DNA from 4 places in the Desulfovibrio oxyclinae DSM 11498 genome. Region 1 is predicted to be linked to each of the others. Evidence: predicted binding sites of a transcription regulator. Region 1 holds the regulator's gene; each other region holds the start of a gene.
What was found. The regulator sigma-54, encoded in region 1, starts transcription at its own class of promoters, with help from an activator protein. The targets are predictions, from matches to a motif close to CTGGCACGGNNNNTGCTT.

Region 1 (7,847 bases):
TCCAACAACTACGATAGCCATATCAAGTCCTCCTAAAATGGATTGGTTTGCAGCAAACGGCTACACCCTAAAATCAAGAATGTTCCATTTATCACAAAGTCCACCGACTGCCAAGTCAGAAAGCATGGCGGAATGAGAAAAAGAGCACAAGCGCTGCACAGGCAAAAAGTACGGCATATGCACGCCTTACGCGTAGCGCCATGACCCCGCCGAGCGTGGCTGCAACGAGCAGATGTGCCCACTGGACCTGCAATGAGGACAACAGGCCACCGATGCGCGGCAGAAGCATCTCGAAAATCCAAACATATCCGAGAAGTATGACATAAAAAAGGACAAAGGCGGCAACAAAATGCGTTAGCGCGGAGCGCAGGATGAGCTGTCCCGGCAGATCGTGTCGAACGGGCTTGCGTGACCAGTTGAGAAGCCGGTTGTAGCTTTTCTTTTCACGCATGCGCTGAACGCCCTCAAGCTGGGCTCCCAGCCACGCCAGCGGCATGGAAGCGAAAAGGACCACCATGACTCTTGAAGGATCCACCATCTCAAACCAACTGACGATGGCGAGCGAGGCGAACGCGGCGGCGGTAAGGTGCGGCGGAATGTAAGCTCCCACCGGCAGCAGATCAAGCCAGAACAACTCGAAAAAGATGGCGATCGCCATGCATGTTTCGAAGTGGCCAGTCACCATCGCCCAGAACAGGCCGATGACGAGCGGGCGTTCAAGCAGCCCGATGCTTATAGTGCTTCGGAAAAGAGCGAAGAGGGCAAAAAAAAAGCGACGACAGCGAACCAGATGTATGGCGATGCGATCATGCGGGGAACCTCACCTGTACCGGATCGTTGGGCACGCACCGAAAATCGAGCACGACACCCTTCTTGTAAAGATAGCGCAGGCACCCTTCCTCTTCCGAGGAGAGCGAGACGCTGGGAGAAAACTGCTTTTTTCCGGGGCTATAATGCACGTTGCCGATATTCAGGTCATCGTAGGACCACCCCAGATCGTACGCGCGGCGGGCATCGGCACAATTGGAAACCAGCACCAGCACGTCTTCTTCGGCCAGATCCGAAAGCTGGGCCTCCAGCTCGTCGAGCTGAACGAAAAGGCATTCCACCCCGCCGGGGATGGCAAGCGACATTATCTGCTGCTGCATAATATCGACCGATAGCTCATCGTTGGCCACGACGATGACCGTTGCACCGGTGTAGGGAAGCCAGGACTCAATGACCTGACCGTGAATGAGGCGGCTGTCGATGCGAATGAGCGCCATCTAGTGCTTCCCCTTTTTGGAGCCCGGTTTGGCATTGAGCAGCGCGCCGGCCACCTTGATGCCCTGTCGTCCGGCCTCCGCCGCGTCAGATGCAATTTCCGCAAGCGGCTTCTGGCGTGACTGAAGCGCCTTGACCAACATCGGCAGGTTGACGCCGGTGACAACTTCAACCTTCTCCGATTTGAGCAACGAAAGGCTCAAGGTCGTTGGAGAGCCACCGAAAAGGTCCGTAAGGATGATGGTGCCGCGGTTGTCGGAGTTGCGCTGAATGGCGCTCCTGATGGCTTCCACGGTCTTGTCCACGCCCTTGTCCACATCCACGCCCACCGACTCGGTACGCTCCTGCGGTCCGAGCACGGTCTCTGCCGCGTTGATGAGTTCCCTTCCGAAGGCTCCGTGCGTCACCACGAGGACGCCAGCGCCGATTTCCTGTCCGGTCTCAGCCATGAGTGCCTACCCAAGTTCCATGTGTCGGTGTTCCAGAGTTACGGAGTATCCGTTGTCCTTCAGATTGGCAAAAAGATTCTCTGCCACTGCCACGGAGCGATGTCTGCCGCCGGTGCACCCGATGGCAATGGTTATTCTGTACCGCCCTTCGTCAGCATAGAGAGGCAGAATGTAGTCAATGAAGTCCCTGAACCGGCCAATGAACTCACTGCCCGGCTCCCTGCCGAGTACGAATTCAGCCACTTCGTCATCCTTGCCGGACCCCGCCTTGAGGTCGGCATCGAAGTAAGGATTGGGCAGAAAGCGCATATCGAACACCAGATCCGCTTCAATCGGCATTCCATACTTGAAACCGAAGGACAACACATGAACACGCATACCGCGGGCGGGTTCCTGTACTGTGGTCCACTTCTCCTGAATGACGCGGCGCAGATCATGCACCGAGTACTGTGTGGAGTCGATGGCCAGCGCAGCCTGCTGGCGGATCGGCGCGAGCAGATCACGTTCCTTTTCCAGAGCCTGTTCCAGGCCGAGGCTGGAACTCTCAAGAGGGTGCGGACGGCGAGTCATGGCGTAACGCGTCACGAGCGTTTCGAGCCGCGCTTCCACGAAAAAGATTTCGACACGGGCACCCATGTTGTCCATGGATTCCAACGCTTCATTCCACTCTTCGAGAAAATCGTCCTGCCGCAGATCGAGTCCAAGCACGAGTCCGCGCTGCCGGGGGTCGTCCTTCTGGCGGAAAAGCTCGGCCAGCTTAGGTGCCATGCTCACCGGCAGTCCGTCCACGCAAAAGAATCCAAGGTCTTCAAAAACCCGGATGGCGGTACTTTTACCCGCGCCCGAAAGACCGGTTACGATGATCACCGTAAAAGCATTGCGTGGAGTCATGGCCTGCTATGCGCTCTTGAGCAGTTTCCAGAGTTCATCCTGCCCTTCCGCTTCCATGAATGCCTTACGGAAGGAATCGTCCTTCAGGAGCCTTGAAATATGCGCAAGAATACGCAGATGCATCCCGGCAACCTGTTCCGGCGCGAGCACGAGAAAGAAAATGTGGCATGGCTTGAAATCGAGCGCCTCGAAATCAAGTCCGTCGCGGCTTCGGCCCGCCACCACCGCAATCTGGTCCAGAGAATCCAGCTTGCCGTGAGGTATGGCCACGCCGTCCCCGATGCCGGTAGTTCCGAGCTCCTCCCGTTCCTTGAGAACGCGCAGAACAAGGTCGGAATCCATTTCCGGGAAGCGTTCCTGCAGTGGAACGACAAGCTCTCCGAGGGCCCCGGCCTTGTCGGCCGAGGCCATGTCGGAGAGAATCAGGTCCTTATCAAGGTAATCACCAAGTTTCATTGATCAGAATCCGGGATCGATGAGGCCGAAGTCTCCGTTGTCGCGCTTGTAGATGACGTTGACGCCCTCGGTTTCGCTATTTCTGAAGACGAGAAACTCATGATCCATGGTGTCGAGCTGCATGGCAGCTTCGTCCACGGACATGGGCTTGGGCACATAGCTGTCCGTCCCCACGATGGTGGGTTCGGCGCGACGGTCATCACCGTAGTTCAGGTAGTTCATGCGAACTTCCCGCTCCTGGCGGACCTTTCTGGTCTTGCCCTTCATCTTCTCACGCTGCTTGCGAAGCTGCGCCTCAAGCTTGTCCAGCACCAGATCAATGGTGGCGTACATGTCCTCTGAGGCTTCGATAGCCGTCAGATGCACGGTGTCCGCATCCAGGATAACGTCCGCCTTGTGACGGAGCTTCTCCACCATGAGGTTCACCTGAAGATCCGCATTGTCGGTGTCCTTGAAGAACTTGCCGAGCTTGGCGAAGCGCTTGTTGGCGTAATCCCGCAGATGCTGAGACGGATCGAAGTTCTTGAAGGTGAAGCTGACATTCATGGTATACCCTCCTGGTTATTGGGTAATGACAAGCCTTTACTAAAAATAGCTCTTGCGCTTGGACGATGATGGAATCCCCATGGCGGACCGGTACTTTGCCACGGTCCTGCGGGCGATGTTCACATCCAAACGCTCCTTGAGTATCTCGCCGATCTTTTCGTCGCTGAGCGGTTTTTTCGGCTCCTCCTCGCTTATGAGTTTTTTTATGAGCGCCTTGACGCTTTCCGACCCGACCTGCGAACCGTCGCCGAGGTCGAGAGCACTGTTGAAAAAGAATTTGAGCTCGAAAATACCGTGCGGAGTGGACACGTACTTGCTCGTGGTGATGCGGCTGACCGTGGACTCATGCATGTTGATGTCCTCGGCCACTTCCTTGAGGATCAGCGGCTTGAGCTTGGTCACGCCCTCCTCGAAGAACTCGCGCTGGAACTTCACAATGCTCTCCATGACCTTGTAGAGCGTGCGCTGACGCTGATACAGACTCTTCATCAGCCACGCGGCGGAGCTCATCTTGTCACGGAAATATTCCTTGTCCAGGTCCGCCCTGCCCTGCACCGTATCGGCGAGGAACTGGTTCATCTGCAGACGCGGCAGACCATCCTCGTTGAGCACGATCACAAAGTCGTCCCCGTAGCTGTATACATACACGTCGGGGCTGACGTAATGCGGCTCCGTACTGGAAAAATTGGCTCCGGGCATAGGGTCGAGCTTCTGAAGCTCTTCAAGGTACCCCTTGAGCTCTTCCAGAGAAATCTTGAACTTGCGGGCCAGCGGCTTGAAGCGGTTCTTTTCGATGTCTTCAAGGTGCTCGGTGACTATCGAAACGAGGATGGGATCGTCGATGCCAAGCATCTCCATCTGGACGAGCAGACATTCCCGCGGCGTACGGGATGCAACTCCCACCGGATCAAGGCGCTGAATGCGCTTGACGACCGACTCGACAAGCTCCCCATCAACACCGGGAATCATCTCGCAAAGCTCTTCCATGCTGGCATGAAGATAGCCGTTGGAGTCGAGATTGCCTATGATAACGTCAGTGATTGCGACTTCCTGATCCGTGAAGTCGGAGAGACGGATCTGCCAGCCGAGGTGCCCTTCAAGGGATGGCTTGGAGGCAAGACGGGCTTCGAACGTCAGGCCCTCTTCAGGGGACTCGTACTCACGAACCTGCGACTGCTTGGACGAGCTTGAGAATTCTCCCATGTAGTTGTCCCAGTCCGCATCGCGCATGACGGATTCATCGGTGCCCTCACCCGCTTCCTTGAGCGTGTCGGACTCCTTTTCGGGCGCCTCCTGAACCGCCTCGTTCTCGGACTCCTCCAGGAACGGGTTTTCAAGAAGCTCCTGCTGAACCGTTTCAACCAGCTCAAGGCGCGACATCTGCAGCAGCTTGATTGCCTGCTGCAACTGTGGCGTCATGACCAGCTGCTGCGTCAGCTTGAGTTGTTGCCTGAGTTCAAGCCCCATACGGTTTCTCTATTCGTGCGGGCGTCCCACCCGGTTCTCGACATAAATTGGTCATTTGATTCGGGCACACAGCCCGAATCTCTTGTGTAAGAGTATGCCACATGCTTTCGGCTACCGCAAGAAAGACCGGATAACCAACCGCAAATGTTGATTTTACATACGCAATACAATGAGCATGAAAAAACTGTACCAACCTTCCGGGCGACTGTAAACGACCAAAGGGTGGAACTCTTGAAAAAAGCTAGAGCGAGAAGTCTTCGCCCAGATAAATCTGGCGGGCCCGAGAGCTCTGGACGATGTCGGCGGGGGTGCCGTCGAGGATGATGGTGCCCTCGTACACGAGGTAGGCACGGTCGCAGATATTCAGGGTCTCCCGGACGTTGTGGTCGGAGATGAGAATACCGATACCCATGCTCTTGAGCACGGAGATGATCTCCTGAATGTCGATGACCGCGATGGGGTCGATGCCGGCGAACGGTTCGTCGAGCAGAATGAAGTCCGGGCTCATGATGAGCGCGCGGGCGATCTCAAGCCTTCTCCGTTCGCCGCCGGAAAGGTACATGGATGCCTGATCGGCCAGCTTGGTAATGGAAAACATATCCATGAGCTCGTCTGCACGCTCGCGCTGCTGGCGAGGCGTCATGTCGGTCTGCTCAAGGATTATCTGGAGGTTCTGGCGAACCGTCAGTTTGCGGAAGATGGAACTTTCCTGCGGCAGATAGCTCACGCCCAGACGGGCCCGTTCGTGCAACGGCAGGTCGGTGATATTTCTGCCGTTGAGATAAACGTCACCGGAGTACGGTTTGACGATCCCGGCCAGCATGTAGAACGTCGTGGTCTTGCCCGCGCCGTTGGGGCCGAGCAGCCCCACGACTTCCTCGCGACCGAGCGACAGCCGGATGCTGTGAACGACTTCCTTGCGACCATAGCGTTTGCTGAGGTCGGAGGCGGAAAGGCCTTTTTCCATCTACTGAATCTCCAGACCGCTGTTGGTGAAAAACTCGGCCTCGACGCGTTTGCCCTTGCCGCCGACCACTTCACTGCGGTTTTCACGAACGTAAAAACGAATCTTCTCGCCGGTGATGCTGTTGGGGCCGTCACGCAGCACAGGCTCCTGCTCCATGACCAGGATACGCGGCTCGACCAGATAGGTCAGCTTGCCGCAGTCACCGGAAGTATTGCCCTTCTCCGCATGAACGTTGCCAGTGGCGACGATGCGGTCAATGCCTTTCACGTCGAAACGCTTATCCCCCGTGACGAAGAAAGCGGAGACCTTGTCCGCAGTGAGCGTGAGTCCTTCGTGCTTGGCAACCACGTTACCCTCGAATGCGACGACCTTACCCTGCTCGTCGTAGGTCATGCGGTCCGCGTTGACCTTGACAGGAACGCCGGTGGGCCCTTGCGGCTTGGGCGGGACATCCTGAATGTCGGATACAACCTGTCCGGCACCTTCGGCCGGTTCGACTTCGGCAGGCGCCTGAGCCTTGCCCTTGTCTGCTGAGGTCTTGCGCGGATCGGGAACCTTATCGAGATACTTTGCGTTGGCGTAGCCGATAGCCTCGGCTTCGGGATAATCGGTGGCGTCAGGTTCAAAGACGGCAACCCAACCGTCCTTGGGATGCGCCACCCGCACGCGATCACCTTTCATGAGGGTCCGCACGTGCTCTGCGCCGGGATTTCTGGCCTCGCGAACGTTCAGATTCGCCGAAGTTTCGCGCAGTTCGCCCAACTCCTGGGCAGAGGTGTCAGTTACGGGGAGCGCCACAAACAGGGCCGCCAACATGAAGTACAGGACTCGATTGAAAAACATATTACTGCTCCGCTTGTTCGTCAGGCTCGGAAGTCCCGTCTGAGCCGACCGCGCTGGTGCTCACGACCGCCTCGACACCGCCGGCCGCCACCATCTGCCGTGAGAGAAGGTCTATCTCGACAGCTGTGGCGTTCACTTCAAGGTCGGGCCGGGCCACGGACACGCCACCTTTGATGACGACCTTGTCGATGGCTCCGACATAATCGAAATTCTTGGCCTGAACCGTAAACATGCCGAAACGTCCGTCCACGTTGTCGTACAGGGTAAGGTTATCGTTCTGCTGGTCCACTTCGCCAGCGTCGGCGCGCACGTACACTTCCTGCCGATCATCACCGAAGTAGGCAGTGAGCTGTGGACGCTCGACAACGACAAGCCCATTGTCCTGATCGTACGCAGCCTTTCGCGCCTGCAGCTTCCAGTCGAGCGCACCTTCGCTCCCCTGCTCCAACAGGATGTCCTCCGCGCTGATTTCCGTACTGGAAACCAGCGGACTGTCCTCAAGCGTCTGCTTTTCGGCGCGCGCGGGCTTTTCGGGTTCGGATTGTGAAACATACTCCTTCACAATGAACCCGAACACGATGCCGCTGAAAAAGATCGCTCCCCAAAGCAGGAGCGGCCGAAGCTTCATGTCACCCCACCCACTTGTTCCACTGTTCGTCGAGCAGGCCCCGGTGCTTGAGGATAAAGGATATGGCCTCCCGCACCGCGCCGTCGCCGCCGCGCTTCGTGGATATCCAGTCGGCCATGTTCAGTATCTCCGGCTGGGCGTTGGGAACGGCCATGGCGAATCCGGCAGCCTTCATCACACCGGCATCCACCCAGTCGTCTCCCATGAAAGCTGCGTTCTGCGCACCAACTCCGACATTCTCACAGATTTCCTCGAAAAGCGGAACCTTGTGATGATTGCCGGGATAATAATGTCGGATGCCGAGTTCCTTGATGCGACGCTCTACCGGCGGCTGATT
Region 2 (7,847 bases), on a different contig from region 1:
AGGGATTATTCCAGCGAACCCGTTTCGGACGGCGTCTGGCAGGCCGTCGCAGAGACGTTGAACGGTTTTTCCGGACTTCGCCTTGGCTGGGTCAATGATCGCAAAGGAATAGAGACCTTTGCGAAATCCGTAATGCAGCTGGACATGCTGCGCAGCGAGAACCGTTCATTGCATGAGCATCTTGTCTCCATGATTCGTTTCACTCCGCAGGAAGAGCGCATCACGCGTGACGGTCTTCCTCTGAAGAACCTGGAGGCTGGGAAGCCCGGCGAATTGTTCCTGAGGGCCACCAAGAGCTGGTCCGTCATGCGTGCGGCCAACCTGCTGGGCACATCACGGGCGGTGGCCGCACATTCCGCCCGGGGAATCCGCAAATCCGGCGGTGTGGGATTCATTTCCATGGCTGCCCGGAGTCCCGAGAATTTTTTGGATGCTGGCCGCGCCTTGCAGCGTGTCTGGCTTCGTTTCGCGCATTACGGGGTACAGTTTCAGCCCGCAGCGGCTCCGGCGCTGTTCCGGCTGCGCGTGCTGCTTGAAGGAGAGAGTTCTTTTGGCAGCAACAGGCATCAGGATATCCTGTCCCGGTCGTGGCCGCTTGTGGAAGAGGTCTTTCCCGGCTTTCTGGCCTCGGTTCCCGTTATGTTCTTCCGCGTGGGCTTTGGCCCGGCCATCAGGCATGGAACCCTCAGACGGCCCGAGGAAAGCTTTCTGCACACCTGACTTCCAGTAGAACAATACGCATAACAACAAACCGGTTCATCTTGAGCCGGTTTTTCTTGTGCTTATGTGGCTGATTTTGGCTTCCGGACATCATGGTTGAGGCAGGTTCTTGCGGTTGGCAATATGTTGTCGAAGAGTTGTTCATTGTCCAGAGAAAGCGAGGTGCGTTGAATAGAGGGAGACTGTGTAGCGGTTTCCGACAGTGGGTTGTCAGTCTCGGAAAAGAGTGAAGGGAGCCTCCTTGCGGAGACTCCCTTGATTTTGTGAGGAATCAGGCTAGCCGATTTAGTTCTGGAACTTCCTTCTGAAGCCGAGGAGTCCGAGGAGTCCGAGGCCCAGGATCAGGAAGGTGCTCGGTTCCGGGGTCGCGATGACCGCGGGGTCGGCGATGTCGAGCAGCCAGGGGATCAGCGGGTTGGCGTTGGCGCTGATGTCGGCTTCGCCGAAGAGGGCCACGTCGTAGTCAAAGAGGCTTTCGGTCGGGTCGTTGATCAGGGCGTTGCCCCAGGGAGCCGGACCGTAGGACTGGAAGCCGTACAGGTTGGTTCCGAAGCCTTCAGGAGCGAGCTGGGTATACCAGTAGCTGTCACCGGGAGTCAGAGCCATGGTTGCCCATTCTTCGCCGTTGGTGTGGGTGGCGATACTGGTGGCCAGATCGGGAGAGTTCACGTCTCCGGTAAGGTCGCTGAAGAGCTTCATTACGGAATAGCCGGCCAGTTCATCGGCGCTGAAGATGCTGCCCATGATGCTGCCGAGGCCCGCGTCGTTCCAGGTTACTGCGCCGTCGGTGACGGTGTAGTAATTGTACGTATCATTGGTGGCCTGAAGCGAGTTGAGGGTCAGCAGGCCATCAACATACTGTGCCGAAGCGGCGAAGAAGCCGGTCAGTTCCGAACCCATGGGCTGGGTGACGACGCTGCCGGTTTCGGTCTTGATGTTGCCTGCCTGCAGCACGCCGTAGATGACGTCGCCGTCAACCAGCGGATCCGTGATGGTTTCAGCGGTACGGCCGTAAACGTTTTCAAAGCCGTCGAAGCTGATGTAGTTGTAGCCGCCGGTAAGGATGGGGGCTGCGGCCGCAAGGCTGGCCGTAAAGGCCAAGGTGACGACTGCCAGGGTAAGGGTCTTGATGATTCTCATGACATTCCTCCAAAAAAAGTTGCAAGTTGCTCTTGTGTAAGCAACCGGTGTGCCAAAGTTGTTTGTTGTTTGTTTTCGATGGTTTAAAAGCTGAGGGCCGGTGCACTTTCGGGCTGTTTGTAAACTTGCCCGACAGAATGTTCGGAAGCTCTTGACACTACCAGAAACGCCAGTCTCCGGTTCCGAGTACGTATGCCGCAAGCGCGCCGTTCGTGATCGCGTGGCAAAGGATGGTCTGGGCCAGACTGCCGGTGCGCATGTATATGAAGGTGAACACAAGACCGGCCAGTATCCCGGCCAGCCAGAGGTTGTGCTCCAGCCCGAAGAGGACGGAGGTCGCGACCACGGCGACCATGGTGATCGCCCCGGGGCGGACCTTCGGGAAATCCCTGTTTACGAGATAGCGGGCAAGGAAAGAGCGCCAGAAGAGTTCTTCCATGACGGGAACCACCAGCACCGCACCCGCGACACGGGCAGTCAGCATCAGGACCATTGCCGTGCCGGTGGTTCCGGGATCGTACGGGGTGAGTTCGCCCTGTATGGCAAATGCCCAGTCCATATTCACCCACGCGCCGCAAAGCAGGACGCCGACTGCGATGGTGACCGGGGTCACCCGTGCGTCGGCGAGTTCATTCCAGCGGATTTCGGTGTAGTGTTTTCTGAAAAACCAGAGGAGCAGCCCGGTCAGCCCGGCCCGGAGTGGATAGAACGTATCGAAAAAGTCAGGTGCGAGCGTCTCTTCGGGAAGAAAAGCGGCCAGTTCTGCCAGGGCAATGAAGGCCATGTAAACGGCGAAAGGGATGATTCGTACTGCTGCGGGAGACATGATGCGTCCTTGAGCTTGCTCGTTAGCGGTTCTTGGCTGACTGTCCCGTTTTGATGAAGACGTCCCCGGTGAGGCCGGTGATGAGTTCTCTGTCCTCGTCCATGGAAACGATCACTTCCAGCACTTCGGTATCCGCCTTGTCGCCGGGCGTATCCAGCGGAAGCTTCTTCTTGCCGGTCATCCTGCCGAGGCGCACGACGCTTCCTGCGAAACGCCTCTTGCCGAAGGCGTCCGAGACGAAGAAGGCTGGCTGGCCGAGCTTCACCCCGGCCGCGAATTTCTCGTCCACCTCGGCGCGGATGTTGTATTCCGTGGTGTCGCCGACGGTGAGTACGGGACTTTCGAAGAATATGGAGACGTTTTCCCCGGCGCGGCGATGTGTTCGCAGCACCACGCCGTCTATGGGGGAGCGGAGCAGGGTCTTTTCGAGGTTCGCTTCGCGTTCCCGGGCCTGCATTCTGGCCGCGTCGAATTCGGCGTAGGCCGAGGCGATGTCTTCCTTTCGGGATTGGTCCTTGGCGATGAGGTGGCGCTGAACCGCCTCTTCATACTGTTTCTGGGCGACCCGGAAATCCTTGGTGGCCCGGTCCACCTCTTCCTTGGCGATGAGATTTTTTTCCAACAGCTCCCTTCTGCGCTGCATCTCGACTCGGGCATTCTGCATCACCAGCCGTGCGCGCTCCACCGCGGCCCACGCTTCGCTTTTTTCTTCCTTTCGTGCGCCTGCGACCAGCTTCTCGTAGGTGGCCCTGCGTGCTTCCTGAATGGCGCGGGCCGAAGCGAGCTGTGCTTGATAATCCTCGTTGCGCAGGGTGGCCAGAATCTGCCCCTTTCGCACCGGGTCTCCTTCCTTCACGGAGACGGAATCGATGAGACCGCTGATTTCAAAGGCGAGGGCGCGTTCCTCGGAAACTGGCTCTACCCGTCCGTAAGCGGCTATCCATGGTGAGGATTCTTCAAGGGGCGGCACGGACTCAAAGGCCTCGGTGGAGTTGTCCACCTCCGGCAGCAGTCGTGCCAGCCAGCCCGGTGCCTGATAATGGACGGCAACGGCCAGACCTGCCGTGAGTGCGAGCAGAAGAAGCAGTACTCTCATGTTTTCCTCGACTTTCGGATGTTGTTCATTTCCCTCGGCGGCAGGAGCAGGCCGTCCTCGATGGTGATGATGCGGTCGGCGAACTCGAAGGTGCGCTGGTCGTGCGTGACCACCACCACGGAGCGGGTGCCGTCGTCGGCGAGGGAGGACATGAGGTCCATGACCAGCCTGCCGTTTTCGGAATCAAGCGCTGCGGTGGGTTCATCTGCGAGGATGACCTTTGGCGATCCCGCCAGTGCGCGGGCGATGGCCAGCCGCTGTTTCTGGCCGCCGCTGAGCGTTTCGGGATAAACGTGCGCCTTTTCGGCCATGCCTACGTTTTCCAGCGCTGACATGGCTGTCTCGGCGGAGTCCTTCCTGTTCATGCCCCGCAGGTCGAGGGCCACCATGACGTTCTCGATGACCGAAAGGGTCGGGAAGAGGTTGTACTCCTGAAAGACGAACCCGAGGTTGTCGAGCCGCACTTTGGCGAGGCTGCCTGTGGAAAGGCCGGTGACCGACTGACCGGCTACCACCACATCGCCGTCGGTGGGGCTGAGAATGCAGCCCATGATGGAAAGAAGGGTGGTTTTGCCGCTACCTGAAGGTCCCATGAGCAGCAGCACTTCGCCCTGCTTCACTTCCAGATCCACGCCGCGCAGAGCGTATTCCTGCGAAGGCGGTTCTCCGTATCGTTTGGTCACTCCGGTGAGCGATATGGCGGTGCGTGGCTGTTGCATCTCATCGTCCCTTGAACACGAGCGCCGGATCGAGGGTCATGACCTTCCGGATCGAAATGAGCGAGGAGCTGACGCACATGACCAGCGTCAGGAAGAACATGCCGACGGCCACCTCGAACGGAATGATGATCGCCATGGCCGCGAACTGGCTGATGCTTGCGGCGAGGTAGGAGATGGCGATGCCGAATCCGTAGCCGAGGATGGCGCTCAGGGTGGCCTGTGTGATGAGGATGAAATAAATGTACGAGTTGGGTGCGCCCATTGCCTTGAGTGTGGCAAACTCGCCGATGTGGTCGAGCGTGGTGGCGTAAAGCGTCTGGGCCACAATGACCGTCCCAACCACCAGTCCGAGAAAAGCGGCCAGCAGGATGCTTGTCCCGGCGCCGGTGTTGAGCATCCAGTACTCGCGCGTCTTGTCGCTGAATTCCGTGGTGGTGTAGGAGTCCACGCCGTTCACGTTGCGGGCGATGGAGTCGCGCAACTGGCCGGGAGTGATGCCGTTTTCCGCTTTGGCGAGAATATAGGTGAGTTCATCGGGCCGCAGATGCGAAAACTGTAGCGCCGTCTTGTATGATGCAAAGACGAACGGAGAGGTGGTGAAGGAGCGGATGCCGCGTGTGAAGGCCACGACGCGGGCCTTTCTGCTGTTGATCTCCACGCTCTCCCCCTGTTTCTTGATGCCGAGCTTCTCCATGTACAGCTGGTCGGCCACCACGGCGTCCCTGAGGTCCAGCATGGCGGGGTTGCCCTTCACGAATCCCCAGGGACCGCCCATCTTTTTGTCCGGCTCGAAGCCGATGATTTCGATTGACTCCTGTCCGCCGTCCGGCTTTTTCCAGTCGGCGAACTGGATGATGAATTTGGAGGCCTTCTCCACCCCGGGGGCGGAGAGGACCTGATAATACTTTTCTTTGGTCAGCGGCAGGGCGATGTCGAAGTTCTTGACGCCGGGTGAGGTGACCCAGACGTCGGCTCCGGAGTGGTCGATGACCGCTGATATGGTGTGTGTGAATCCTATGAAAAGCCCTATCTGAATGGTGATGAGCACCACGGCGAACACCACCCCCGTCAAGGTCACGGCGAGCCGGACCTTGTCGTGGAGCAGGTTCTGTCGTGCTATCGTGACGATCATGAGGCAACAGGCTGGGGTGTTTGAGACATGTACCACTGCGAGGCGTAGGCGAGTCCCTGATCGACCGATGTGCTCGGACAGTAGCCGAGAAGCTCACATGCCTTGCTCACATCCGCCACGGAATGGCGGATGTCTCCGGGACGGAACTGACGATAGACGGGTTCCATTGAAGCGACCTCCGGTTTGCGGCGGGCCACGATGTCCCGGATGTGTCCGAAGAGCTGATTGAGCGAAGTCTTCTCGCCGAGGGCCACGTTGAAGACCTGCCCCTTTGCTGCGGGATTTTCCGTAATCGCCGCAAGGATGTTGGCCTGAACGGTGTTGGCTATGTAGCAGAAGTCGCGTGTGGTTTCGCCGTCGCCATATATTTCCGGGCATCGGCCTTCAAGGATGGTGGCGAACCAGCGGGGTATCACCGCCGCGTAGGCGCCGTTGGGGTCCTGCCTCGGGCCGAACACGTTAAAATAACGTAGGCCGATGCACGGAAATCCGTAGCAAGTGTTGAAGACCTCGGCGTAAAGTTCGTTCACGTATTTGGTCACCGCGTAAGGGGAGAGCGGCACGCCGACCATGTCCTCCTTTTTCGGAAGACCGGGCAGATCCCCGTACGTCGAGCTGGACGCGGCATAGACGAAATTGCGCACGTTGGCATTCCGTGCCGCCAACAGCATGTTCAGAAATCCCGAAATGTTGTTGTCGTTGCTGAAGGCCGGGTCGTCCAGAGACCACGGCACGCTTCCGATGGCCGCCTGATGCAGGACGTAATCGCTGCCCGAAACGCATCGCGTGCAGTCGCCGGGGTTGCGGATATCACCGTGAATGAAACTGAAACGTTGCCATTGTCCGGGTTTTACGGACTTGCGCACCTCTTCAAGGTTGTGCTGATAACCTGTTGAAAAGTTGTCCATTCCCACCACGAACTGATCGAGTCTGAGCAGGGTTTCCACCAGGTGTGATCCGATGAAACCGGCGGCTCCGGTGACCGTCCAGCGGCGGGGTTTGAGTCTCAGGGCTTCAAACATCCCGTCTGCAAGGGTTTTCTTCATTACTCCCTCTCCATCACTATCCAGAGGTTTTCTTGTTTCGAAAACTTACTGAGCAAAAAATGTGACAGCGGGTTTTGTGATTTCCAACGTGCTGTTTTTGATAGCAAAAAAAACGCAATTCCCGACTGTGGTCGTATGGATATGCGCATTTGGCTTTTCCGAAGGGAAACAGCTCCCTCGCTGTCCGACTTTGCCGGACAAACAAGGGTTCAAAGGTCGATCTACAGATAGTTGATAGGTTGTAACTGTCTGTTAGGTATCAGCTAAATTGCCTGAAAAGTGCTTGGCATGTTTCTGGCTATTTGTGGGCAGGTTGCAGGACGATTGTCGATGCCGTCGGACGGAATACGGCATCCGAACTCCTCAATTACAAGAACCCGGAGGGTCGTTTTGAGATTCCTTTTTGCGATATTCCTTTTCGCCGCGCTTCTTGCCCCTGTGGCCGGTTGCGGCAGCAGTGTCGATGAGATGATGAACGAGGGTACGCAGTACCTTGCCGAAGGAAATCATCAGGGGGCCATCGTCATATTCAAGACCGTGCTCGAAAAGGCTCCGGAAAAGATGGATGCCCGATACGGGCTCGGTCGTGCCTACCTCATGGCGGGCAAGCTGAATCACGCAGAAAAGAGCTTCGAAAAATATCTTCGTCAGAATCCGTACGACAAGCGCGTCAATCTGGAGCTGGGACGCATTGCCCTTGCACGGGGTAATTATCAGGAAGCTTCGGTATTGTTGGATAAATACTGTTCGGAGAATCCGGACAGCGCAAAAGGTCAGGAATATCTGGCGGCAGCCTATTCCGGTTTGGGCCGTCATGAGCAGGCCCTTGAGCGGCTTGAAAAAGTGGTTCGGCTGGATCCGGAACGCGATACGGCCCGCGTGGCGCTGGTTCGCACCTATGCCGAGCTTGGCATGAAAAAGGAACTGGATGACGCACTGACTCAACTGCTTGCCAAGTGGCCCGACCATCAGCAGGGTCTTTATCTGCTCGGAGCCCGCCAGGCCGCTGAGGGCGACCGGGAGGCGTATTACGCGACCTACGAACGTCTGAGCAAGGCGCACTCCGATGATCCCGTGGCCCGTTACATCATGGGCAAGAACTACATCGAACAGAAGCGCTACGATGACGCCGAACGCGTCGCCGAGTCTCTGAATGCGGATTTCCCCA
Region 3 (7,847 bases), on a different contig from region 1:
CGGGGTGTAGGTGCAGGAGGCGCGTACTTCCACGATCTCGCACGGGCTGCCCGCGCTGCCCTGACTGCCGGTGTCCGAAGCCTGCCCGCGAGGCCAACTGGAGACGGTGACGGTCTTGGTGCCGTGGAGGGGTTCCATGCGCTCCAGCGCCTTGTTTTCGATGCGTATCATGCGGGTGCCGTCGTCGGCCCCCTCGCCGGTGGCGGCGATGCGCACGGCTTCCTGGGCCGCCTTCTGTACGGTGAGCCACGAATGGAACATGTTGCCCATCTCCATGGTCCCGAGCAAAAGGACCATGACGGCGGGCAGCACCAGTCCGAATTCCGCGACCGTCATGCCCAGACTCTTTCCGTTCTTTCTGTGCAGCATGGTCGCCTCCTAGCTCAGCAGCCGCCAGCCGAGCTGGCGTCCGATCTTCTTGAAGATGTCGTCAATGTCGTACACGCTCGGCGCGTCGAAGTAGTGGTCGTCCGTGCCGGGCTTGCTGGACGCCATGGCGCGCATCAGGTCACGGTCGGTGTTGTCCGAGGTGCCGAAGCGGATGGTGAATATCTCGATGCCCGCGTCCTTGGCGGCTTCTGCCTCGTTGAGCATGTCCTGATTGAGCCTGCCGCCGTCCTCGCAGTGCGCGTCCGTGACTTTCATGCCGTAATAGGCATTGGTCCAGTAGTTGTTCGGCTCGTAGTAGGCGCGGTAGGGGCCGCCGCAATTGCCGTCCTCGTTGTCGCCGTCCGTGAGCAGAATGATGATCTTGCGGAACTCTTCCTTGTCTCCTGCCTGATCGTAAGGCCGTTGCGGCGTGAGCATATGGCGGCCCCACTTGAGGCCTTCCGGGATCACCGTGCCCGAGGCCGCGCCCGTGGCGGTCTGGCTGTTCAGCGAGGCGATGACCGCGCTCTTGTTTCTGGTCAGCTCCTGCGCTTCGGGGATGCTGGAGCAGGTGTCCAGATTCACGCGGCGACGATAGTAGTAGGGCAGGTCCCAATACAGATCCATGAAGTCCTCGTGGATGCCCTGATTGAGGGAGCCGTCCGCGTTGCGGCAGCCGGAGAGACCGTCGCCCGCGGCTTCGCCCACGTTGACCTTGCCCCGGAAGGGCACCAGCCCGATCTTGGTATCGGTTTCCGAGCCGTCGGGGATGATGAGGTCCACCAGCTCGCCCGCAGCCTGTTTGACCATATTAATGGGAGTGCCCTTCATGCTGCCGGAGTTGTCGATGACAAAGACCACTTCGAGCTTGTTGAATCCGGCGCTCGCCGCAGCCTCCACGCGCTGGGCGGAAAGACCGAGGAAGCCGAGAATCAGCAGGTCCACGTCCGCATGGGCTTGCACGTTGACGCTTCGGATCATGGTACCCGGGATCAGACTGTCCAGCTCGGAACCGGGGTAGTTCTTTTCCAGCATTCCGGTGGCGGCCGCCCGGACGAGTCCCTTGTCCAGATCGGGGTCGTAGGGCAGTTCGAGGCTTCCGGCCAGCGCGGCGGAATCGACTGCGGCCTGAAGGCGGGTGTGAGCAGAGTATAGATTGCCCAGATCGAGCGCGAGGCCCACCATGGCCAGTACGGCGGGGATGACCATGGCCATGACCATGCTTACCGCGCCGAGGCGTTCACTGTTAGGGAAGCGGCATTGTCGTGCCCGCTTCGATGACGAGCACGTCTTCGCCGCCGAGCATTTCCAGAGCATCCCGGCCTCCCATTACTGGTTGATATTCATAGCTGGCGAGCACGGTCACCGTGCGCGCGTCCGTATCGGTGGATACGCGGACGTCCACATCCTCCGAGGGCAGATCGGAGACGAGGCTTCGCACCAGTTGCTGCACGTCGGCTCCGGCTTCGCCCTGCATCAGCACCATCCTTGCGCCTTCTCGGCTGGCTTCCACCAGAGACGAATGCGCGTGCATGGCGTTGCTTCCTTCCATGAGCAGGAAAAGAAGAAGCGCCATGAAGGGGAGGATGAGCCCGAGTTCCGCTGCGGCCATTCCGCTTTTGGATGAATGATCTTGTCTCATGTCCATTTTCCTCCGGCGGGAAATCCCGCGTTTGACAGGACATGAGCAACCCGTGTGCCACTCTCCATCAAAAGTGGATTTTTTTTGTGACCAACTTCGGGGGCCCTACGTATACGGTGTATATGCGGCCTCTCGATCCGAAAACACTTTCGGCCGAGGGCTGATTTGGTCGTAACTTTTGATCCATTTTTTGTGGATTGCACCGGCCCGTCATGGTAGAAAAGGGAAACCGGGTGAGCAAATGGCTGAACGAATACTTGTAGTGGATGACGATCGCGCCTTCCGAGGCATGTTGGTGGAAGCGCTTGATGAGCTGGGCTTCACCGTGGAGCAGGCTGAGACCGCCGAGGAAGGCATCACACGTGCCGAAAAAGGCGGGCTGGACCTGATTCTCCATGATGTGAAGCTCCCGGGTATGTCCGGTCTTGAGGCGTTGCCCAAGCTCAGGGCCGTGGCGCCGGAAACGGACGTGATCGTCATAACGGGTCACGGCACCCGCGATACCGGTGTGCAGGCCATGAGCCACGGCGCTTACGACTATTTCAACAAACCCTTTCAGATAAAGGAAATGGAGGTGGTGATCCGGCGGGCGCTGGAGAAGCGCAGCCTTCAGGCCGAACTGAAGGCACTCAAGCGAAACCTCAAGGGTTCTGGACCGCTGGATAAGATCATCGGCGACAGTCCTGCCATGCAGGAAGTGAAGGAGCGGCTGGCACGGGTGGCCGAGTTGGACTGCGACGTGCTGGTGCTCGGTGAAACGGGTACCGGTAAGGAGCTGATTTCAGACACCATCCACGCCATGAGTTCTCGGGCGGGTGGCCCGTTCGTGAAGCTCAACTGTGCGGCAATTCCTGAAAGCCTGCTGGAAAGCGAACTCTTCGGCCATGAGAAGGGCGCGTTCACCGGTGCAACAACCTCCCGGCCCGGCAAGTTCGAGCAGGCCGAGGGCGGCTGCATCCTGCTGGATGAAATTGGTGATATGCCCCTGCACCTGCAGCCGAAACTGCTGCGGGCCGTGGAGCAGAAGCAGGTGGAGCGCGTGGGCGGCACCAAGTCCATCAGCTTCGACGTGCGCATCATCGCCGCCACCAACCAGGAGCTGGAACAGCGCGTGGATGCGGGAGAATTTCGCAGCGATCTCTATTACAGGCTCAACGTGGCCTCCATCCATCTGCCACCGCTCAGGGAGCGCAGGGAAGACATTCCACGGCTGGTGGAACACTTTATCCAGCAGGCCAACGTCAAGCTCGGCACCGACGTTCGCAGCGCGGACAAGATGGCAATGCGCAAAATGTACGAATACAGCTGGCCGGGCAACATCCGGCAGTTTGCCAACGCCATCGAGCGCGCGGCGATATTCAGCAAGGGCGGGGTGATACACGCATCCGAACTGGAACTTGCCTTTTCCAGAACGCCGGGCGGCGACGCGCCGGAGCAGGCACCGGGGGCCGGCTTTGAAGAGATGAAAATGCCACTGCGCGAAGCCATCAATTCCTTTGAACGCAGGCTGATCACCAATGCCCTGTCCAGAACCCGTGGAGTCCAGACCGAGGCCGCGACACTCCTTGGCATCACTCCGAAAAACCTCTGGAACAAACTGCGCAAGCACCACATCGACGCAGCCGCATTTTCAACGTAGTCCATTTTTTGTGGACCGATAACGACCCGGTATTCTGAGGATTGTTCCTCGGAGTGCCGGGATTTTCTATTTTGATGAGTCTACAAAAAATAGATTAATGGGGCCCCGATTTAAAACGGTGGCAGGTACGAAGAATTTCAATATCACAAATATTTCCTTTGGAAGTAGTGGGTTGCGTCAAAGTTAGGAGGATTTCCCGGTTTGTGGCACGCGGGTTGCTCAATGGTGGGCAAGTTCGATGCGGCGTGCAAACGCCATGGAAGTATCTTCATGAAACAAGGAGAAGAAAAATGAAGACCCTCATGACCCTCATCCGTAGCGAAGAAGGCGCAACCGCGCTGGAGTACGGTCTGATCGCCGCGTTGATCGCAGCAGGCATCGTGACCGCCGTTTCTACACTCGGAACCACGGTGTCCAACACATTTACCAACATCGCCAACAGCATGACCGGAGCTGCGGCAGGCAGCTAGGCTGCGGTCATCCAAGCCAACGGGAGTCTTCAATGCAGATGCTCAGGACTTTAATCCGCAACGAAGAAGGCGCTACCGCGCTGGAATACGGCCTGATCGCCGCCCTGATCGCGGCGGGCATCGTCACCGCCGTGTCCACCCTCGGCAGTACCGTGTCCGATACCTTCACCTCCATCGCCAACAGCATGACCGGCGCGGCCGGCAGCTAGGGCGGGGAAAACCTTCAACGACAAGGAGCAAAATAATGCAAATCATCAAGAACCTCATTCATAATGAAGAAGGCGCCACCGCACTCGAATAGGGGTCACTCCATAGAAAGGAAAAAAACGCACGCTAAGAAAAGCGAACCAGGGTTGCTAGGCATTCTAGAAAAGTAGGACGACCAGCGTTCACTATTTTTTGATGAGAATTTCGTACTTCTTAATTTTGTTATCCAAGGTTGTTCTTGTAACACCCAAGAGTTTTGCTGCCTCGCTTTTGTTGCCTCCCGTCTGAGCAAGGGTTTCTTCAATGGCGACCTTTTCTATCTCCTGCAAGGATTTACCGCCAAGACTTTGCGGACTATCACTTGCGCCGCAAACACTCTCAAAATGCTGAGTGAGTGCTGGGGGTAGGTCTTTTTCAGACACATATTCTCCAGGGGTCAGGATAACAGCTCGCTCGACGGCGTTCTCCAATTCACGGACATTGCCCGGCCAATCATATTTCACCAAAACGTCCATCGCCATTGGGGTAAATCCTTTCAACTGCTTCCTGTTGAACTCGGAAAAACGTTTTATGAAGAAGGCAGCCAACAATGGCACATCATCTCCACGATCCCTTAAAGACGGAATCCAAAGATTCACAACATTCAGCCTGTAGTATAGGTCTTCCCTGAAATTCCCTTTCTCGACTTCGTCCTTCAAATCCCTGTTGGTTGCCGCGATTATTCGGACATCAACGTTAAAGACCTTGTCACTACCAACTCGTTGAATCTCCCGTTCCTGAATAGCTCTCAGCAACTTGGCCTGCATGGGCATCGGTATTTCACCGACCTCATCCAAAAAGATGGACCCTCCATTGGCCTGCATGAAACGGCCATCCCTTTTCTTGTCCGCTCCTGTAAACGCCCCCTTTTCGTGTCCAAAGAGTTCGGACTCCAAGAGCGTGTCCGTCAAAGCTGCACAATTAACTGTTACAAGCGGTGCTTTTTTTCGGTTGCTGTTTGCGTGGATCGCTTTGGCAAACAGCTCCTTCCCGGTGCCGCTCTCACCGGAGATCAGAATCGTCGCTTCGGTCGAGGCGACAGTTTTCACCATACCGACAAGCTCTTTCATTGGCTTACTATTGCCAATGATATTCGTCAGACTGGAGTTTTCCGATATTCTTTCCTTGAGGGATTCGTTCTCCTTGATAAGCGTCATGTGGTCCAGTGAACGCTCCAAAGTCATCTTAAGTTCCTCGAAATTAAGCGGCTTTGTAAGGTAATCGTAAGCGCCTAACTTCATCGCCTCTACTGCGGTATCAACAGAGGTGTATGCAGTCATGATCACAACCGGTATTGCAGGATTGTACTCTTTGATACGACTCAGGGCTTCAATACCGCCTACCTTGGCCATGCGAACATCCATCAGCACTGCGTCAAAGGGGGTCTCCATCACCTTTTCAATTGCGTCCGCACCATCTTCAACTCCCTCAACGGAATATCCCCACCCCTTGAGCATTGTTTCAAGCATTGAGAGGTGCGCCTTGTCGTCGTCGACAATCAAAATCAAAGCACTCATACCTATACCGCTCCTTCGCTCTTCGTCGGGATTGAAATAGAAAAAGTCGTACCGTTTGGTCCTGTATGCTCAACTTGCACTTCGCCGGAATGCGCTTCGATGATCTTGCTGACGATAGCGAGTCCCAATCCTGTACCTGTTTGCTTTGTGGTGAAGTATGGATCGAAAACACGCGAAGCTTCCCCTTCAGGAAGGCCAGTCCCTGTATCCGACACCTTCAATAAGATAGCCCCTTCTTGTCTACTAACGTCGACATCAAGCTTTCCTCCCTCCGGCATAGCCTGAATCGCGTTGACATATAGATTGATCATGGCTTGTGTCATCCGATCAGGATCAAGAGGAATCGATCCGACTTCCGCTGAAATATCGAGAGAAACAGACACCCCTGCATTATCGGCTTCCTGCTTGACCAGTCGCATTGAGCTTTCAAGAAGTGTAACGACTTCTGTCTCTCGCAGTTTGATATCCGCAGGGCGGGCCATTTCGAGCAGTTCGGATATAACCCTGTTCAACCTGTCAACTTCCGATGTCATGACCTCTGCGGCTTTGCGGTTGTCGCTCCCTTCATCAAACAAGGAACCGAAATACGTTGCATACCCCTTGATGGAACTCAGTGGATTTCGCACCTCATGGGCAACTCCAGCGGCAAGATGGCCGATGGCTGCCATCCTATCGGCTTTGCGGACTTCATCTTGAAGCTCCTTGACCTGACTCAGGTCACGGATCATGAATAATTGGCCAACATAAGCCCCATCATTCGTGATGATGTCGGTGACAACTGTTGTAACGGGAAGCTTCCGGTTACTACTCTGTATTAACTCCATCTCCTTCTCTACAACCGGGTTCTCCTTGCTCACTGAGGATCGAAGCTCCCAAAGTTGCTTCGGCAAAACAGTATCGGCCAGCTGTCCCACTATCTGCTCAGTTTCCTTGGAGTCATATTCCAACAAATTCAGGGCAATCTCGTTGACATAGGTGATTCGTCCATGCGGGTCACATACAACAAGACCTTCCGGTATGTTCGCCACCATTTCTTCGGTGAGGGCTTGAGAGCCTTGCAGCATTTTTTTGGAACGCATGTGACTTTGCATCCAGAATAAAGACACTACCCCGCCAAGTCCCAGAAGAAGCAATATCCCCGACATGGTGAGAGTTAATGATATGTCCTCAGCGATCGCCTCCTCAAAAGGAGCCACGTCCATACCTATAAAAATGGCTGGGCGTTCAGCAGGGTCCAAAATCCTGTCTTGCTTGAGTCCACTCATCCACCCTGGCTGGCACCAATCATCACTCTTTTCACCTGATCGCCTGCCCATCATTCGCTGCATCATGTCTCGTCTTCTTTGCTGCATGGGAGAGGACGGGATCGATTGGGAGCGTTGCCCCAAAGCAGGGAGAAATCGCTCATATACTTCAAATGACTTGGGGTGATTGGACTCAGTCACGACACGCCACTGGATATCATTGGTGACATTCAAATTCGCCATTGCTTTTTTGGAAATAAACTGCTGTCCGATTTCAACATCGTTACTATGCGCCAATATTTCTCCTGAGGAGTCAACAACAGCAATGTAGAGAATGTCGGGTTGGGTGGCGATTTCTTGCATCAGCACCTGTAAATTGGGCCCCTCGCCCAACATCCCCATCATCCCGGTCCGTGTTCCAGCTTCGAAGGCTTTGATTAAGGCAGAGCCTTTTTCACTGAGCACACGGCTCATATATTGTTTTTCGCGGTTGTAATTCATGAACGCCAAAACGAGCACCACGATGACGAGGATGAGGCTCATTCCGATAACGGCCCAAGGTGAAATACTACCTAAAAAATTGTTGAGTTTGTTTTTCATTATCATGCTTCCTTTGCTAGCCGGGGGCAGGTTGTCTAAATTTTAGACGCTCTTTGTCATTCATGTGTACGCTTTTTGAGCAATGCAGCCAAGTAACCCTAACAGAATCAAAGCCAATAA
Region 4 (7,847 bases), on a different contig from region 1:
CGTTCCTTGCTTGCTGGATGGTGGCGAACGGGGCGGAGAATCCGTTGTATACGCATTTCGACAGGGTTCTGGAAATCGCTCGTGAGTACGACGTCACCCTGAGTCTGGGCGACGCGTGTCGGCCTGGCTGCCTTGCGGATGCGACGGACCGGACGCAGATTCATGAACTGATCACCCTTGGCGAGCAGACACAACAGGCGTGGGATGCGGGCGTGCAGATCATCATTGAGGGGCCCGGGCATGTACCCATGAACCAGATCCGCGCCAACATGGAGCTTCAGAAACGGCTTTGCCACAATGCTCCCTTCTATGTACTGGGACCGCTGGTCACGGACGTGGCTGCAGGGCGAGACCATGTGGCCTGCGCCATCGGCGGGGCGATTGCCGCGTGGTCCGGCGCTGACTTCCTTTGCTACGTTACGCCGAGCGAGCACCTCGCCCTGCCCGGTCCGGACGATGTGTACGAAGGCGTGGCCGTCACGCGCATCGCTGCCCACGCGGCGGATATAGCGCGCGGCAATGAGCAGGCGGTGCAGCGCGATCGTGAAATGGCCAAGGCCCGTGCGGACATGGACTGGGAAGGCATGTACCGCCTTTGCCTTGATCCGGTCACTGCCCGCAGGATCCGCGACAGCCGCAGCCCCGAGGACGAGGACGTGTGCACCATGTGCGGCAAGTTCTGCGCGGTGAAACAGCTCAAGGAACACCTCGGCTCATAGCCTTCACCCCCGTTTCTCCTGAAACGGTCTTTCATCGGCACTTCGGCAGGGAGTCGTCCACGGACGGCTCCCTGAATTATTCCAGCAAAACGTAAAAAAAGCATATTTCCGCACTTCACATAGGACATTTTAGGGCTTATATCTCGCCCATGCCGTTTCCCAAAGACCTCCCGCTTGAGGACGTATTTTCGTCCATCGCCGACGGCCTCTTCACGGTGGATGCCGACTGGAACATCACCTACTTCAACGAGGCCGCCGAACGCATAACGGGCGTTCCCGCCGCAGAGGCAATGGGCAACAAGTGCTGGGATGTTCTCCACTCAAGCCTCTGCGACGGGGACTGCGCTCTTGAATCGTGCCTTGCTCATGGCGGAAGGATCACCAACAAGTCCATCTTCATCATCCGCCCCGACGGGGAGAAACGGCCGGTTTCCATTTCGGCTGCCCCGCTCCGCAACGCCGAAGGTGAGGTCATCGGCGGGGTTGAGACCTTCCGGGATCTGACGGAGATCCACGCCATCCGGCGTGAAATGCGCGAGTCCTATTCCTTTGAAAGCATCGTGGGCAAGAGCGAAGCGCTGGACCGCATCTTCGGCATCCTGCCGCAGATCGCCAGAAGCGAATCCACCGTGCTGCTGCTTGGCGAATCCGGCACCGGCAAGGAGCTTTTCGCACAGGCCATCCACCAGCTCAGCGGCCGCAAGGAAGGCCCTTTCGTCCCAGTGAACTGCGGCGCACTGCCCGAGACGCTGCTTGAATCCGAACTGTTCGGCTACAAGGCGGGCGCCTTCACGGATGCCCGACGCGACAAGCCCGGCCGTTTCGAGACCGCACGCGGCGGCACCATCTTTCTGGACGAAGTGGGCGACATGCCCGGCAAGCTTCAGGTCAAACTGCTGCGCGTGCTGCAGGAGAAGACCTTCGAACCGCTGGGCGGCGTCACACCGGTAAGCTCCGACGCCCGCGTCATCGCCGCCACCAACCGCGACCTCGACCTGCTGGTCAAGGAGGGAGGATTTCGGCAGGACCTGTTCTACCGGCTGAACGTGGTCACGCTGCGCCTGCCGCCACTTCGGGAGCGCCGCGCGGACATCCCCCTGCTCGCCGACCACTTCGTGAAGCACTTCAACGCGGTGCAGGGCAAAAACGTCGAGGGGCTTTCGGAAGACGTCATGAGCATCCTCATGCGCCACGAGTTTCCCGGGAACGTGCGCGAGCTGGAAAATATCATGGAGTTCGCTTTCATCCTCTGTTCATCCGGCTTCATTCAGGTCGAGCACCTTCCGGAACACCTTCGTCCCGAAGAAAAGACGCCCTCCGGCACCATGCCCATGGGAACGCTTGAGGAGATCAAGTGCATGGCGGTCAAGGCCGCGCTGGAACGGAACGGGGGCAAGCGCATGGTCACATGTCGCGAGCTGGACATTTCAAAGGATACCCTGCGCCGCATGCTCGCCCGTTGCGACAACGCGGACTGACCGGGCGCAGAGTTCGCCCATCCCTGCCCGTCGAGGCATCATTTTCGCCTCATCCCTTTTTGCGAAACCACACAAATACTTAAAATAACGAACATTTAAAACATGGCACAGCCTATGCTCATGCAGCAGCGTGAGTGAAAAGGAAACCAAGCTTCTCTGCCTTGCCTGTTACGGCGACCGGCTCGCGTCGGTCTTTGAAAACGCGCCCGAGTTGCGCCTCTTCACGGCGGAGAACGGTACATATAGCCCCGCAGGCCATTTATCCCTTCCCTCAAAGGACCCAACGGACAGGACATCCGCCATTTTGGCCTGCGGGGTGACGCATCTGCTCTGCGGAGCCATGTGCGGTCGCACCAGAAACCTTCTCGACGCTTCCGGGGTTGACGTCCTCTCCTGGCATAGAGGGAGCGTCGAGGAGGTTCTGGATGCCTTCCGCAACGACACACTGCATAACCTTGCCCTGCCCGGATGCCGCAACAGGCCCGGAACGGCCATGTGCCGGGGCCGCTCCCGAGCGGGCAAAGGAAGGAGGAACCAGTCATGAAGATAGCCATCAGCAGTTCCGGGCCCGGCCTGGAAAGCGCCCTCGACTCCCGCTTCGGCCGCGCGGCCGGATTCGTGGTCTACGACACGGACAGCGGCGTTAACGAGTATGTGGACAACACCCAGAACCTCAATGCGGCTCAGGGCGCCGGCATCCAGTCCGCCCAGAACGTGGCGGACACGGGCGCTCAGGTCGTCATCACCGGCCATGTGGGTCCCAAGGCCTTCCGTGCGCTGGATCACGCGGGCATCAAGATATGCCTCGCCACCGAAGGCTGCGTGGGCGATGCGGTTCAGGCCTTCAACGAAGGCTCCATCAAGCCCGTGGACGGCCCGGACAAGGACGGCCACTGGTAGCCGCACGGCACCTCGACGCGTTGACATCCGCCCACGAATGTCTATGTGAAGAATTCCGAACAGCGTATTCGGAAATACATACCTCAGGAGAACCACAATGAGTGAAGCCTGCAACAGCTGCAGTTCCGCCACCGCTGGCGGCGGCTGCTCCTCCGGCGGATGCGCCGAAGGTCCCGAAGATCTCAAACTCAAGACCACCCTCTCGCGCATCAAGCATAAGATAGTCGTCATGTCCGGCAAAGGCGGCGTGGGCAAATCCACCGTCGCCACCAACATCGCCGTGGCCCTGTCGCTGGCGGGCAAGAAAGTCGGCCTGCTGGACGTTGACGTCCACGGCCCCAGCATTCCCCGCCTGCTTTCGCTCGAAGGGCAGCAGCCCCACATCGGCGATCAGGTCATCGAGCCCATCTCCTGGACCAAGAATCTCTGGGTCATGTCCCTCGGGTTCATGCTGCCCAGCAAGGCTGACGCCGTCATCTGGCGCGGCCCGGTGAAGATCGGCCTGATCAAGCAGTTCGTGCAGGACGTGGCCTGGGGCGACCTCGACTACCTCATCGTGGATTGCCCTCCGGGCACCGGCGACGAGCCGCTCTCCGCCCTGCAGACGCTTGGCCGCGACGCCAACGCCGTCATCGTGACCACCCCGCAGGGCGTGGCCGTGGACGACGTTCGACGTTCCGTGACCTTCGCCCGCCAGGTGGGCAACCCCATCCTCGGACTGGTGGAGAACATGAGCGGATTCGCCTGCCCCGACTGCGGCAGCGTGCACAACATCTTCAATTCCGGCGGCGGCGAGGAACTCTCCAAGGAAATGGGCATCCAGTTCCTCGGGCGCATTCCCCTCGATCCCGAAGTGGGCCGCTCCGCCGACGAAGGATACCCCCTGCTCAAGGTGGACCACGATTCTCCCACCGCGCAGGCAATGAACAGCATCATCAAGCCCATGCTCGACCTGGGCGACAGTCTTCAGGAAAACAGCCAGCTGCCCAAGGTTGAAGAGCTGCGCGACGAGCACGGTCGCATCCGCATCGCCATTCCCGTGGCTGCGGGCAGGCTCGCCCAGCACTTTGGCCATTGCGAGCAGTTCGCCATGGTGGACGTCGATGCTCACACCGGCAGTATCATCTCCACCACCATGGAGACACCGCCCCCGCACGAACCCGGCGTCATCCCGCGCTGGGTGGCCGAACAGAAGGCCAATCTCGTGCTGGCAGGCGGCATGGGCGCCAAGGCGCAGACCCTGTTCACCGATGCCGGAGTGCGCGTCGTCACGGGCTGCCCCGCGGAAAATCCGGATGAACTGGTGAACAAGTTCATGGCCGGAGCACTGGTCACCGGCGACAACGCCTGCGATCACTAGGAGGCCCAGCCTCCGGGCGCCACAGCGGCGCAGGCGGTTGACAATACCGCGGCCCCGGCGGGCCGTGCTACCGACACCTCCTCTCACCCCGGGTCTCCCGACGGAGACCGAGGCTGGACAGAAGAAGGCCCCCGCATCGGACAATGCGGGGGCCTTCGCTGTATCGAATATGTTTCGGCTAGGCTCCGGAATCTACCCCGGCCTCGCTGAACGTTGCCATTTCGTTAAATATGTCGCACGCGGAGCGCAACAGAAAGAGTGCGCAGGCAGCGCCGGTTCCTTCGCCGAGGCGGAAGCCGAGATGCAGCAGCGGTTCCTGCTCCAGCTTGGCGGTGACGGCCTCGTGTCCCGGCTCCGCGGATGCATGACTGACAAAGCAATACTCCGAGACCAGCGGACAGATGGCCCGCGCAGCGCAGTACGCCGCCGTGGATATGAAGCCGTCCACGCACACCACCTGACGGTTGCGGGCCCCACCGAGGATCAACCCGGCCAGCGCGGCAATCTCGAACCCGCCAAGCGCGGCGAGCACGGCCAGCGGATCGCCGGATTCCACGATCTTTCGATTGGCTTCAAGCCCCCTGCGGATGACGTTGATCTTGTTGCGGACACCTTCCCGGTCAAGTCCGGTTCCCGGCCCCGTGATTTCCTCGGGGTCAAAGCCCAGATAGGCGCAGTAAAGGGCGGTGGACGGCGTGGTATTGGAAATGCCCATGTCACCGGTGCCAAGCGTGCGGATTCCTGCCACATGCGCTTCGTCAGCCAGCCTGACGCCCAGCAACAGCGCTTCGAGACACTGCTCCCTCGTCATGGCCGGACCTTCGGCGAGACTGGCGGTTCCCGGCGCGACCTTGGCCTGAATCAGATTGGGGTGCGCCTCGTATTCACCACCGCACGAACCGGCGTCCACAACGTACAGCTCGGCTCCGACGGTCCGGGCCAGCACGTTGATTCCGGCACCGCCGTTCAGGAAATTCGCCACCATCTGACGGGTGACTTCCTGCGGAAACAGGCTGACGCCCTCCGCGGTTACCCCATGGTCTCCGGCTATCGTATAAATTCTGGCGGGGTCCGCCTTCACGGCGTCCGGGCCTTCCTGAATCATATATATGCGTCTGGCAAAGTCCTCCAGACGTCCGAGACTTCCCTTGGGTTTGGTCAGATCGTCCAGCCGGGCCTGTGCCGCGACTCCCAATGCCGCATCAAGAGGCCGGACAGCCTCAGCGACAGCTTCGAGCTTGCGTTCCATATTCCTTCTCCTTGTGGCTCAGGCTTTTACACCCGTACTTTTCGGATTGCAAACATGCCGGGAAGTTGCGACCGCCCCCCGTTGGTGCTATCTCATGCCGAGGGAGCAAGAATGGGCAAGGAACTCTGCGTCATACACGCCAACTGTCAGGGCGAACCGCTACTGAAACGGCTGAACCGCAGCCCGGATTTCGCGCAACGCTTCGAGACGCGGATCGTCACCAATTACACCCGCGAGCCCATGCCCGACGGGTTGCTGGAACACGCTTCCCTGTTCCTCTATCAATATCTGGGAGACCAGTGGGGGCCGCTGGCGTCGCAGACCCTCCTGAAGCGGCTGGCCGACAACGCACGGAGCCTGTGCATCCCGAACATGTTCTTCCTGGGATACTGGCCCATGTGGTCCGGCGCGCCGGGATTCGACTACCGCGACAGGCGGCTCGACCAACTGCTTGACGCGGGCATCCCGGACGAACAGATTCTCACTCTGTACCTGCGCTCGCATCCCGCCAAGCACTTCGGCCTCAACGACCTGCTCGAAGAAACTTTTCGCCGTGAGCAAGCTCGCGAAGCAGTGACGCCGATCAAATACCTCGGCCACATCCGCGAACACTGGCGCACAAGGCGGCTGTTCAACACCGTGAACCATCCCGGAGCCGAACTCATGGATATTTCGGCCTGCGGCATTCTGGATCACCTTGCAATGGCACGCCCCACCGAAGCGGCACTGGACCAGTGCGGCGACCCGTTCCCCGAATTCCAGCAGCCGATTCATCCGCTCGTGGCCGAGCACTTTGGACTGGCCTTCACCAATGCGGAAACGCTTTACGAGGTCTACGGGCAGAAAATGACTTTTGCGCGCTACGTGGCCCATTACATCGACTGCCGCCGAAACGGCATCGACGATTTCATCTCCTACCTGCGAGCGAGGGCCGCCAATGAGCAAGCCTAAAGTCGCATGGGTCGGCGGCATCTATTTCCGCGATGACTTCGCCCGACAGGGCTTCGACGTGCGCACCGTCAACTTCTCCGGTCCCAGAGCGCTGAATTGGGATGAACTCTGCGAGGCCGCGGACTGCGAACCGGAAGTGGTCATCTACACCGACCGCTCACTACCGCCGCCGCTCGTTGGCATCGAATCCTTCCCTTGCCTCAGCGTCTTCTACTGCATCGACTCGCACATTCACGAGTGGTACCCGCTTTACGCGCAGGGGTTCGACCTCTGCGCCGTGAGTCTTCGCGACCACATGTCACGCTTTCGACTGCGTCTGGACGAGCGGGCCGTCTTCTGGCTGCCGCCCTACCCCATTCGCGACGAGCACCCGCCAGTCGAGCAGCCGGAACGTCTGTGGCCGCTGTTGTTCGCGGGCACGGTCGATCCTGAGACCACGCCGGAACGCAAGGTCTTTCTGGACAGGATAAAAAAGCTGATGCCGGAGCTTGAGGTTCGCAGCGGCCAGTTCGAAACGCTCTTCCCGCAGGCAGAGATCGTGCTGAACATCGCCGAGCGCGGCGACCTTAATTTTCGTGTCTTCGAGGCGCTGGCCACAGGAGCATGCCTCCTGACACCGGAGGTGGGACACGGACAAAGCGAGTTGTTCGAGGACGGCAGGCACCTTTTCACCTATCCCCTGAACGCCCCGGAAGCGGCCGCTGAAAAGGCCAGAGAACTGCTCACGCACCCGGAGCGGATGCGTACGGCACGCCGCGAGGGGCTGGCGGCAATCGACGCACGACACCGCAGGAGCCACCGGGCCGAGCAGCTTGCCAAGACTGTCCGAAAAGCACTCGCGGACTCCCCGGTTCAGCAAAGACTCCGAGAAGTACCGGCCATCCACGAGCGGTTTCTCAGGCTCGTCTATCTGCACTGGGCACAAGCGGAGCGCGGCAGCGAGCTGGGTGCCCGCTACCTCGCCGCCGGCCGGAGTGCTCCGGTAAGGTCCTGAACGAGATCAGGATTTCTTGTATTCGGGGTCTTCGAGGAGGTCGCGTCCGGAAGCGGCGTTTCTCGCCAGTTCGTCGCAGCGCTCGTTCTCCGGGTGCCCGCTGTGGCCCTTGACCCAGCGGAAGTCCACGGAGTGCTTTTCCAGAAGCGGCATGAGACGCCGCCACATGTCCTGATTCTTTACCGGCTTTTTCGCG

Region 2: B149_RS0105145 (PEP-CTERM sorting domain-containing protein) is a predicted target of sigma-54. The motif match lies at 1,899-1,916, and genes of this name have one in related genera.
Region 3: B149_RS0115535 (Flp family type IVb pilin) is a predicted target of sigma-54. The motif match lies at 3,854-3,871, and genes of this name have one in related genera.
Region 4: B149_RS18310 (NifB/NifX family molybdenum-iron cluster-binding protein) is a predicted target of sigma-54. The motif match lies at 2,300-2,317, and genes of this name have one in related genera.

The regions. Positions count from the first base shown of each region.
Region 1 is NZ_AQXE01000010.1:97,434-105,280, forward strand. It holds gene B149_RS0111900 (manganese-dependent inorganic pyrophosphatase) at 1-21, opposite strand, end outside; gene B149_RS17115 (PTS sugar transporter subunit IIC) at 116-802, opposite strand; gene B149_RS0111910 (PTS sugar transporter subunit IIB) at 807-1,265, opposite strand; gene B149_RS0111915 (PTS sugar transporter subunit IIA) at 1,266-1,712, opposite strand; gene rapZ (RNase adapter RapZ) at 1,719-2,603, opposite strand; gene B149_RS0111925 (PTS sugar transporter subunit IIA) at 2,610-3,059, opposite strand; gene hpf (ribosome hibernation-promoting factor, HPF/YfiA family) at 3,063-3,605, opposite strand; gene rpoN (RNA polymerase factor sigma-54) at 3,645-5,072, opposite strand; gene lptB (LPS export ABC transporter ATP-binding protein) at 5,314-6,039, opposite strand; gene B149_RS0111945 (LptA/OstA family protein) at 6,040-6,882, opposite strand; gene lptC (LPS export ABC transporter periplasmic protein LptC) at 6,884-7,510, opposite strand; gene B149_RS0111955 (KdsC family phosphatase) at 7,512-7,847, opposite strand, start outside.
Region 2 is NZ_AQXE01000003.1:223,049-230,895, reverse strand. It holds gene B149_RS0105150 (ThiF family adenylyltransferase) at 1-720, shown strand, start outside; gene B149_RS0105145 (PEP-CTERM sorting domain-containing protein) at 1,006-1,860, opposite strand; gene B149_RS0105140 (CAAX prenyl protease-related protein) at 2,018-2,686, opposite strand; gene B149_RS0105135 (HlyD family secretion protein) at 2,709-3,782, opposite strand; gene B149_RS0105130 (ABC transporter ATP-binding protein) at 3,779-4,501, opposite strand; gene B149_RS0105125 (ABC transporter permease) at 4,503-5,633, opposite strand; gene B149_RS0105120 (SDR family oxidoreductase) at 5,630-6,679, opposite strand; gene prsT (XrtA/PEP-CTERM system TPR-repeat protein PrsT) at 7,070-7,847, shown strand, end outside.
Region 3 is NZ_AQXE01000019.1:2,839-10,685, reverse strand. It holds gene B149_RS0115555 (TadE family protein) at 1-369, opposite strand, end outside; gene B149_RS0115550 (VWA domain-containing protein) at 379-1,686, opposite strand; gene B149_RS0115545 (TadE/TadG family type IV pilus assembly protein) at 1,616-2,011, opposite strand; gene B149_RS0115540 (sigma-54-dependent transcriptional regulator) at 2,253-3,650, shown strand; gene B149_RS0115535 (Flp family type IVb pilin) at 3,941-4,120, shown strand; gene B149_RS0115530 (Flp family type IVb pilin) at 4,153-4,329, shown strand; gene B149_RS0115525 (sigma-54-dependent transcriptional regulator) at 4,513-5,883, opposite strand; gene B149_RS0115520 (ATP-binding protein) at 5,886-7,727, opposite strand.
Region 4 is NZ_AQXE01000008.1:24,142-31,988, reverse strand. It holds gene thiC (phosphomethylpyrimidine synthase ThiC) at 1-719, shown strand, start outside; gene B149_RS0109740 (sigma-54 interaction domain-containing protein) at 869-2,197, shown strand; gene B149_RS18310 (NifB/NifX family molybdenum-iron cluster-binding protein) at 2,328-2,741, shown strand; gene B149_RS0109735 (NifB/NifX family molybdenum-iron cluster-binding protein) at 2,738-3,097, shown strand; gene B149_RS0109730 (iron-sulfur cluster carrier protein MrpORP) at 3,195-4,457, shown strand; gene cobT (nicotinate-nucleotide--dimethylbenzimidazole phosphoribosyltransferase) at 4,636-5,706, opposite strand; gene B149_RS0109720 (WcbI family polysaccharide biosynthesis putative acetyltransferase) at 5,818-6,657, shown strand; gene B149_RS0109715 (glycosyltransferase family protein) at 6,644-7,651, shown strand; gene rnhA (ribonuclease HI) at 7,658-7,847, opposite strand, start outside.